Regions from separate parts of the Streptomyces sp. NBC_00490 genome, predicted to be linked through region 1. Evidence: predicted binding sites of a transcription regulator. Region 1 holds the regulator's gene; each other region holds the start of a gene.
What was found. The regulator HrcA, encoded in region 1, represses chaperone genes, less so after heat shock. The targets are predictions, from matches to a motif close to TTNGCACTCNGNNNNNCNGAGTGCNAA.
Positions count from the first base shown of each region.

Region 2: the regulator HrcA is predicted to act here: its motif matches at 2,194-2,220, upstream of groES (co-chaperone GroES).
Region 3: the regulator HrcA is predicted to act here: its motif matches at 1,652-1,678, upstream of groL (chaperonin GroEL).

Region 1 covers NZ_CP107869.1:3,861,688-3,864,961, reverse strand. Annotated here, with positions in the region: gene OG381_RS17515 (DUF3097 domain-containing protein) at 1-344, opposite strand, end outside; gene OG381_RS17510 (MBL fold metallo-hydrolase) at 376-1,107, opposite strand; gene hrcA (heat-inducible transcriptional repressor HrcA) at 1,258-2,274, shown strand; gene dnaJ (molecular chaperone DnaJ) at 2,275-3,274, shown strand, end outside.
Region 2 covers NZ_CP107869.1:6,162,478-6,165,751, reverse strand. Annotated here, with positions in the region: gene groL (chaperonin GroEL) at 1-1,611, opposite strand, end outside; gene groES (co-chaperone GroES) at 1,741-2,049, opposite strand; gene OG381_RS28220 (hypothetical protein) at 2,395-2,520, shown strand; gene OG381_RS28215 (polysaccharide deacetylase family protein) at 2,534-3,256, opposite strand; gene OG381_RS28210 (polysaccharide deacetylase family protein) at 3,253-3,274, opposite strand, start outside.
Region 3 covers NZ_CP107869.1:4,924,264-4,927,537, reverse strand. Annotated here, with positions in the region: gene thrC (threonine synthase) at 1-485, shown strand, start outside; gene OG381_RS22160 (MoaD/ThiS family protein) at 516-791, shown strand; gene OG381_RS22155 (cold-shock protein) at 1,233-1,439, shown strand; gene groL (chaperonin GroEL) at 1,805-3,274, shown strand, end outside.

The sequences.
Region 1 (3,274 bases):
CGGCCCTCGACGTAGATCCGGCCGGCGCGGGCCACGCGGGCGCGGGCGCCGGGGACGGCCACCGAGCCGGATGCCGTACGGGTGGGACGTAGCGGCGCCTGACCGGTGGGACGTACGAGCGTCACCACCCGGCCCTCCAGCAGGAAGCCCCTCGGCTCCATCGGGAACACCCGGTGCTTGCCGAAGCGGTCCTCCAGGGTCACCGTGCCCGCCTCGCAGCGGATCACCGCACCGCAGAAACCGGTGCCGGGTTCCTCGACCACCAGGCCGGGCTCCGCCGCGACCTCGGGGACGGGCTTCGGCTTCTTCCAGGGAGGAGTCAGGTCGGCGGAGTACTGGCGCATTCGGATGACGATAGGAGAAGCCCGCCGCCACCTAACGCGACACGCCGAAGCGGGTCGCCAGGGCGTCGCGCTGCCGCCGTACGAACGCCGCGTCCACCACCGCTCCGTGACCGGGCACGTACAGCGCGTCCTCGCCGCCCAGGTCCAGCAGCCGGTCCAGCGCCGCCGGCCAGTGCGACGGTACGGCGTCGGGGCCCGCCTGCGGTTCGCCGGACTCCTCGACCAGGTCGCCGCAGAAGACCACCTCGGGGGAGCCCGGGACCAGGACCACGAGGTCGTGGCCGGTGTGGCCGGGGCCGACGTTCGCCAGCAGGACCTGACGGCCGCCGCCGAGGTCGAGGGTCCACTCGCCGGAGACATGGTGGCGGGGGCGGGGCAGGGCGTCGACGGCCTCGTCGGCCAGTGCCGGGTCCAGGCCGTTGTGGATCGCGTCCGCGCGCAGCGCCTCGCGGGCCTGGTGCTGGTCGAACAGGGCGTCCATGCCCACGGGCCCGTACACCTCGGCCCCCGCGAACGCCGCCGCCCCGAAGACATGGTCGAAGTGGGGGTGGGTCAGCGCGAGATGAGTCACACGCTGCCCGGCGAGCGATTCGGCCTGCGCCCGCAGCCGCGCGCCCTCGCCGAGGCTCGATCCGGCGTCGATCAGCAGAGCGGTCCCCGAACCGACGACCAGCCCCGCTGTGCAGTCCCAGCCCGGCAGTCGGCACCGCCCGACCCCGGTCGCAACCCGCTCCCACCCCAGCTCTTCCCAAGTCACCGTCATACGGCGACGCTAGCCGTACGAGCGGTCGCGGCAGGACCGACCTTGCCCGGGCGGTACCCCACCGCCGTACACTGGGCCGGGGGATGCTGGCACTCGGACGGACAGAGTGCCAGGCAAGCACAGCGGGAACGACTTCTGGAGGTGTGCGCGATGCTGAGTGAACGCAGGCTTCAGGTGCTGCGCGCCATCGTCCAGGACTACGTGGGCACCGAGGAGCCGGTCGGTTCCAAGGCCCTCACCGAGCGGCACAGTCTCGGCGTCTCTCCTGCGACGATCCGCAACGACATGGCGGCCCTGGAGGACGAGGGGTTCATCGCCCAGCCGCACACCAGTGCCGGGCGGATCCCCACGGACAAGGGCTACCGGCTGTTCGTCGACAAGCTCGCGGGCGTCAAGCCGATGACCGCGCCCGAGCGGCGCGCCATCCAGAACTTCCTCGACGGCGCCGTCGATCTCGACGACGTGGTGGCGCGGACCGTACGGCTGCTCGCGCAGCTCACACGGCAGGTCGCGGTGGTGCAGTACCCCTCGCTCACCCGCTCCACCGTGCGCCATGTCGAACTGCTCGCGCTCGCACCCGCACGCCTGATGCTCGTGCTGATCACGGACACCGGGCGGGTCGAGCAGCGGATGATCGACTGCCCGGCGCCCTTCGGCGAGACGTCCCTCGCCGATCTGCGGGCGCGGCTCAACAGCAAGGTCGCGGGCCGGCGCTTCAGCGATGTGCCGATGCTTGTCGAGGACCTCCCCGAGGGCTTCGACCTGGAGGACCGCGGCACCGTCTCGACCGTGCTCTCCACCCTTCTGGAGACACTCGTCGAGGAGAACGAGGAGCGGTTGATGATCGGCGGAACCGCCAATCTCACCCGCTTCGGACATGACTTCCCCCTCACTATCCGTCCGGTGCTCGAAGCCCTCGAGGAGCAGGTCGTGCTCCTCAAGTTGCTTGGTGAGGCCGGGGATTCGGGCATGACCGTACGCATCGGTCATGAGAACGCCTATGAGGGGCTCAACTCCACGTCTGTCGTGTCGGTCGGCTACGGTTCGGGCGGCGAGGCAGTAGCCAAGCTCGGCGTGGTCGGACCGACCCGCATGGATTACCCGGGAACGATGGGAGCGGTACGCGCAGTGGCACGGTACGTCGGACAGATCCTGGCGGAGTCGTAAGTGGCCACGGACTACTACGCCGTTCTCGGCGTGCGTCGCGACGCGTCGCAGGAAGAGATCAAGAAGGCCTTCCGTCGGCTCGCTCGCGAGCTGCACCCGGATGTCAACCCTGATCCGAAGACCCAGGAGCGGTTCAAGGAGATCAACGCCGCTTACGAGGTGCTCTCGGACCCGCAGAAGAAGCAGGTCTACGACCTCGGCGGCGACCCCCTGTCCCAGGCGGGCGGCGGTGGCGCGGGCGGCTTCGGGGCCGGTGGGTTCGGGAACTTCTCGGACATCATGGACGCGTTCTTCGGCACGGCGTCGCAGCGGGGCCCGCGGTCGCGTACGCGGCGGGGCCAGGACGCGATGATCCGGCTGGAGATCGAACTCGACGAGGCGGCCTTCGGTACGACGAAGGACATCCAGGTCGACACGGCGATCGTGTGCACCACCTGCAGTGGTGAGGGCGCGGCGCCGGGGACCTCCGCCCAGACGTGTGACATGTGCCGCGGACGCGGTGAGGTGTCGCAGGTGACGCGGTCGTTCCTGGGGCAGGTCATGACGTCCCGGCCGTGTCCGCAGTGCCAGGGGTTCGGGACGGTCGTTCCGACGCCGTGCCCCGAGTGCGCGGGCGACGGTCGCGTACGGTCCCGTCGCACCCTCACGGTCAAGATCCCGGCCGGTGTGGACAACGGCACGCGGATCCAGCTCGCCGGTGAGGGCGAGGTCGGGCCCGGTGGGGGTCCCGCCGGTGACCTGTACGTCGAGATCCACGAGTTGCCGCACTCGCAGTTCCAGCGGCGTGGTGACGATCTGCACTGCACGGTCACGCTCCCGATGACCGCGGCGTCTCTGGGCACCAAGGTCCCGCTGGAGACGCTGGACGGGCTGGAGGAGGTCGACATCCGGCCGGGCACGCAGTCCGGGCAGTCGATCCCGCTGCACGCGCGTGGTGTCACGCATCTGCGCGGCGGCGGCCGGGGTGACCTCATCGTCCACGTCGAGGTGCAGACCCCGA
Region 2 (3,274 bases), 2.3 Mb from region 1:
GTGGCTGTGACCAGCGGCGGCCGGCTCCTCCTCTTCCTTCTTCTCGACGACCAGGGTCTCGGTCGTGAGCAGGAGGGAGGCGATGGAGGCGGCGTTCTCCAGGGCGGAGCGGGTGACCTTGACCGGGTCGATGACGCCGGCCTTGACCAGGTCGCCGTACTCGCCGGTGGCGGCGTTGAACCCCTGGCCCTTGTCGAGCTCGGCGACCTTGGAGGTGATGACGTAACCCTCCAGGCCGGCGTTCTCGGCGATCCAGCGCAGCGGCTCGACGACCGCGCGGCGCACGACGGCGACACCGGTGGCCTCGTCGCCGGTCTTGCCCAGACCGCCCTCGAGGACCTTCGCGGCGTGGACCAGAGCGGAGCCACCACCGGAGACGATGCCCTCCTCGACCGCGGCGCGGGTCGCGGAGATGGCGTCCTCCAGACGGTGCTTCTTCTCCTTCAGCTCCACCTCGGTGGCGGCGCCGACCTTGATCACGCACACGCCGCCGGCCAGCTTCGCGAGGCGCTCCTGGAGCTTCTCGCGGTCCCAGTCGGAGTCCGTGTTCTCGATCTCGGCCTTGATCTGGGCGACGCGGCCCGTGACGTCCGCGGAGTCACCGGCACCGTCGACGACCGTGGTGTCGTCCTTGGTGATCGTCACGCGGCGGGCGGAGCCCAGCACGTCCAGACCGGCCTGGTCGAGCTTGAGGCCGACCTCCTCGGAGATGACCGTGGCGCCGGTGAGGACCGCGAGGTCCTGCAGCATCGCCTTGCGGCGGTCGCCGAAGCCGGGGGCCTTGACCGCGACCGCGTTGAAGGTGCCGCGGATCTTGTTGACGACCAGGGTCGACAGGGCCTCGCCCTCGACGTCCTCGGCGATGATCAGCAGCGGCTTGGAGGAACCGCCCTGGATGACCTTCTCGAGGAGCGGCAGCAGGTCCTGGATCGAGGAGATCTTGCCCTGGTTGATCAGGATGTACGGGTCGTCGAGGACGGCCTCCATACGCTCCTGGTCCGTCACGAAGTACGGGGACAGGTAGCCCTTGTCGAAGGCCATGCCCTCGGTGAAGTCCAGCTCCAGACCGAAGGTGTTGGACTCCTCGACGGTGATGACACCGTCCTTGCCGACCTTGTCCATCGCCTCGGCGATGAGCTCGCCGACCTGCGTGTCCTGGGCGGACAGCGCGGCGACGGCGGCGATGTCCGCCTTGTCGTCGATCGGGCGGGCGGTCGCGAGGAGCTCCTCGGAGACCGCGGCGACGGCCGCGTCGATGCCCTTCTTGAGCAGCGCCGGGGAGGCACCCGCGGCGACGTTCTTCAGGCCCTCGCGGACGAGCGCCTGGGCCAGCACGGTGGCGGTGGTCGTACCGTCACCCGCGATGTCGTTGGTCTTGGTCGCCACCTCCTTCACCAGCTGGGCGCCGAGGTTCTCGTACGGGTCGTCGAGCTCGACCTCGCGGGCGATCGTGACACCGTCGTTGGTGATGGTGGGGGCGCCGAACTTCTTGTCGATGACGACGTTGCGGCCCTTGGGGCCGATCGTCACCTTGACCGTGTCGGCAAGCTTGTTGACGCCGCGCTCGAGGGCGCGACGGGCGTCCTCGTCGAACTTCAGGATCTTCGCCATGGGAGCGGTTCAGCCCTCTCGGAAAACGTGGGTGAAACGAACCGCGCCCCCGACGCCCGGCTGATTAATGGTCGCGGGGGCCAGGGGCGCAGCTCACATGCAATGTGCTTCGGTGAGGAAGCGGGTGAATTACTTCTCGATGATCGCGAGCACGTCGCGAGCCGAGAGGACGAGGTACTCCTCGCCGTTGTACTTCACCTCGGTGCCGCCGTACTTGCTGTACAGCACGATGTCGCCGGTCTTGACGTCGAGCGGCAGGCGCTCGCCGTTCTCGAAGCGGCCCGGGCCCACGGCCAGGACGACGCCCTCCTGGGGCTTCTCCTTGGCAGTGTCCGGAATGACCAGGCCAGAGGCGGTGGTCTGCTCGGCGTCGAGCGGCTGGACCACAATGCGGTCCTCGAGCGGCTTGATGGCAACCTTGGAGCTGGTGGTCGTCACGATCCGACCTCCCCCTTCGGAGATCTCACGGGGTTAACTGTCTGAGGTGGCGACCAGGTGGATCCGTCGTCGCGGGTGCCGGACCTGCCCGTCGCTATTGGCACTCTCCAGTGGGGAGTGCCAGACCCGAGACTATGACTGTGATTAGCACTCGGTCAAGCGGACTGCTAATTCACCGCGCGTGCCGAGCCGGTTCCGGGGCGCCGGGATACCCCGACTCTCTCGTGGCCGACGGCTGCGTACTCGCGATCCTCGTACCGGTGGAAGTCGCCTTCGGCCTCGTGTTCGTCGCGGTCCTGCTGCTGAACGGCCACCCGGGGGGGCGCGACGGCGTGGTCGGCCGGGATGGCGTCGGCGACTTCCGGGGCGGCTGTCTTCTTCTTCCGGGACGGATACCGGCTCACGGGCGTGGCACAGGCACTGGCCGCGGTCTTCTTCCTGATCCTCACGGTCAGCCTTTGGACGCTCTGACCCCGCACCGGACCTACAGGTAGTCCTCCAGCCGCCCCACCCTCAACCCGGCCCTGCGGATCTCCCCCAGCAGCCGCTGCGTGCGCTCCACCAGGGTCAGTCCCGTCGTCCCGATCGAGGCCACGGAGACGATGTCGCCGGGGAGCAGGCGGCGCTCCCCCGTCGGGTAGCTCAGCCGCTCGTCCCCCATGGACGCGCGCCACAGCACGACCGCCGCGACACCGCAGTCGGCGGCGGCGCGCAGGGTGGTCGTGTCGTACGTGCCGTAGGGCGGGCGGAAGAGGCGGGGGCGGATGCCGAAGCGGGACTTGAGTTTGTCCTGCTGGCCGCAGATCTCGGCGCGCTGCCCGGCGTACGGCAGACCGCGCAGGGCGGTGTGGTCGAGGGTGTGGTTCTGGATGGAGGCGCCCACCGACTGGAGGCGGGCGAAGTGCCCGTACCCGGGGCCGACGACGCTGTCGGTGAGGAACATGCTGACGGGCAGCCGCCGTTCACGGACCAGTTCGACGAAGCGCGGGTCCTTCTCGGCGCCGTCGTCGTAGGTCAGGAAGACGGTCCTGTCGGAGGTGGGGACCCGTCTCACGACGGCCGGCGGGCCCGTCCCGGACTCGGTCGCCCGCGCGCCGTACGAACCCGCCTTGCCCCACCGCTCGACGGGGTCGACCGACCGGGCGCAACCGGCGGCGAGCAGGACGAGCGCCACCAGGGCCGCCGCGGCCGGGCCACGCGAACTCACAGGTAGTCCTCGAGGCGG
Region 3 (3,274 bases), 1.1 Mb from region 1:
AGGGGCTCCAGGAGCTGATCAAGCTCGGGCTCGTCGAGGACAGGCCGTACCGGATCTTCGGTGCCCAGGCCGAGGGCTGCTCGCCGGTCTCCGTCGCCTACAAGGCGGGCCACGACGTGGTGCGGCCGCAGAAGCCGAACACCATCGCCAAGTCCCTCGCCATCGGCAACCCGGCGGACGGGCCGTACGTCCTGGACATCGCGCGCCGTACCGGCGGTGCGGTGGAGGACGTCAACGACGAGCAGGTCGTGGACGCGATCAAGCTGCTGGCGCGGACCGAGGGCATCTTCGCGGAGACCGCGGGCGGTGTGACGGTCGGTGTCACCAAGAAGCTGATCGAGAACGGCCTGCTGGACCCGGCACTGACCACCGTTGTGCTGAACACGGGCGACGGACTGAAGACCCTGGATGCGGTGGCGGGTACGGGGCTCACCGCGACCATCCGCCCCAATCTCGACTCGTTCCGCGAGGCCGGCCTCCTCTAGGCCCCCGCAACCCCGACCGGAGGTTCAACCGTGAGCGTCAACGTCCGCATCCCCACCATCCTGCGCACCTACACCGGCGGACAGGCCGAGGTCGCCGCCGAGGGCGCGACCCTCGCCGAGGTCATCGCCGACCTCGAGAAGAACCACACCGGTATCGCGGCCCGCGTCCTGGACGACCAGGGCAAGCTGCGCCGTTTCGTCAACGTGTACGTCAACGACGACGACGTCCGCTTCGAGCAGGGCCTGGAAACGGCCACTCCGGACGGGGCCGGAGTCTCGATCATTCCGGCCGTCGCCGGAGGCTGACGGAGCCCCGGTCGTTACCCTCGGTAAGGCCGATTACCAAGAGTTCATCGAATTGCCCCCTCCGTGAGAGAAGCGGAGGGGGCAATTCTCTATGGTTGAGCGCGGTACAGTTGGGGAACCCGCTTCACCCTTCATGCCACCCGCATATGAGTTCTTGCTCCGGATGCGGCGAGAAGTAGCCAAAGTGTGTGGTTCTTTTGTGAACTTTGCTCCTTTTGTGGAGCCCGACTTGCCCAGAATTCGGGCGAATTCTCACTACATTCCGGACCCTTCGCGTCCAGAATTCTCGTCCGATTGACCTGTTGCAGACGGCAGTTGGACAGATACATTCAGCCGCGGTCGACGCGTTCCGGCGCACGCCCCCAATCCGTGGGGGGTGAGGTCTGACCCGGATCCATGAAGTGTGGATCTGTGCAAGGGCCAGTAATAGGGGAGTTAGGCATGGCTCAGGGCACCGTCAAGTGGTTCAACGCGGAGAAGGGGTACGGCTTCATCGCGGTCGACGGTGGTGCGGATGTATTCGTCCACTACAGCGCGATTCAGATGGACGGCTACCGCACCCTCGAGGAAGGTCAGCGGGTCGATTTCGAGATCTCGCAGGGCCAGAAGGGGCCGCAGGCGGACATGGTTCGCCTTGCGACAGGCTGAAGCACGCGCCGGGTAACTGCAGCGTCGTTCTTCGTTCTTTTTCGGAGGGCTCGTACCCCATGGGGAGTCATGGGTACGGGCCCTCCGGCATGTCCGGACCCCCTCCGGTACCTGCCCGGGACCCGTCCGGCAGCTGCCCGGAACCCGTGCGGGACCTGGACGATCCCTGAGAGGCGCTTGCACTCGCAGGGGTCGAGTGCTAATCATTGGCGTTAGCACTCTGAAGGTGAGAGTGACAAGAAGGACCGGGTCGGTGAGGCCCGCAGGCCAGGTGGGGCAAGGAACCACGAGGTGTGCGAGCCGTCCGTCGCGGGCGCGGGCGCGGTCCGAAGGAATCACCCCCAGTCCTGGAGGGACCACTTCACATGGCCAAGATCATCGCGTTCGACGAGGAGGCGCGGCGCGGCCTCGAGCGCGGCATGAACCAGCTCGCGGACGCCGTCAAGGTGACGCTCGGCCCCAAGGGCCGCAACGTCGTCCTCGAGAAGAAGTGGGGCGCCCCCACGATCACCAACGATGGTGTCTCCATCGCCAAGGAGATCGAGCTCGAGGACCCGTACGAGAAGATCGGCGCCGAGCTGGTCAAGGAAGTCGCGAAGAAGACGGACGACGTAGCCGGCGACGGCACGACGACCGCGACCGTCCTGGCCCAGGCCCTGGTGCGCGAGGGTCTGCGCAACGTGGCCGCCGGTGCCAACCCGATGGCTCTCAAGCGCGGTATCGAGAAGGCCGTCGAGGCTGTCTCCGGTGCCCTGCTCGAGCAGGCGAAGGATGTCGAGACCAAGGAGCAGATCGCTTCGACGGCCTCCATCTCCGCCGCCGACACCCAGATCGGCGAGCTCATCGCCGAGGCGATGGACAAGGTCGGCAAGGAAGGCGTCATCACCGTCGAGGAGTCCCAGACCTTCGGTCTGGAGCTCGAGCTCACCGAGGGTATGCGCTTCGACAAGGGCTACATCTCGGCGTACTTCGCCACCGACATGGAGCGGATGGAGGCGTCGCTCGACGACCCGTACATCCTCATCGCCAACTCCAAGATCGGCTCCGTCAAGGACCTGCTCCCGCTCCTGGAGAAGGTCATGCAGTCGGGCAAGCCGCTGCTGATCATCGCCGAGGACGTCGAGGGCGAGGCCCTGTCGACCCTGGTCGTCAACAAGATCCGCGGCACCTTCAAGTCCGTCGCCGTCAAGGCTCCGGGCTTCGGTGACCGTCGCAAGGCCATGCTCGGCGACATCGCCATCCTCACGGGCGGCGAGGTCATCTCCGAGGAGGTCGGCCTCAAGCTGGAGAACGCGACCCTGGACCTCCTGGGCCGCGCCCGCAAGGTCGTCATCACCAAGGACGAGACGACGATCGTCGACGGCTCGGGCTCGGCGGACCAGGTTGCCGGTCGCGTCAACCAGATCCGCGCCGAGATCGAGAACAGCGACTCGGACTACGACCGCGAGAAGCTCCAGGAGCGCCTGGCCAAGCTCGCCGGTGGCGTCGCCGTCATCAAGGCCGGTGCCGCGACCGAGGTCGAGCTCAAGGAGCGCAAGCACCGCATCGAGGACGCCGTGCGCAACGCCAAGGCGGCCGTCGAGGAGGGCATCGTCGCCGGTGGTGGCGTGGCCCTGCTCCAGGCCTCCGCGGTGTTCGAGAAGCTCGAGCTGACGGGTGACGAGGCGACCGGCGCCAACGCCGTGAAGCTCGCCCTGGAGGCCCCCCTCAAGCAGATCGCCGTCAACGGTGGTCTCGAGGGTGGCGTCGTGGTCGAGAAGGTCCGCAACCTCACCGTGGGCTGGGGCCTCAACGCGGCCACCGGTGAGTACGTCGACATGATTGCCGAGGGCATC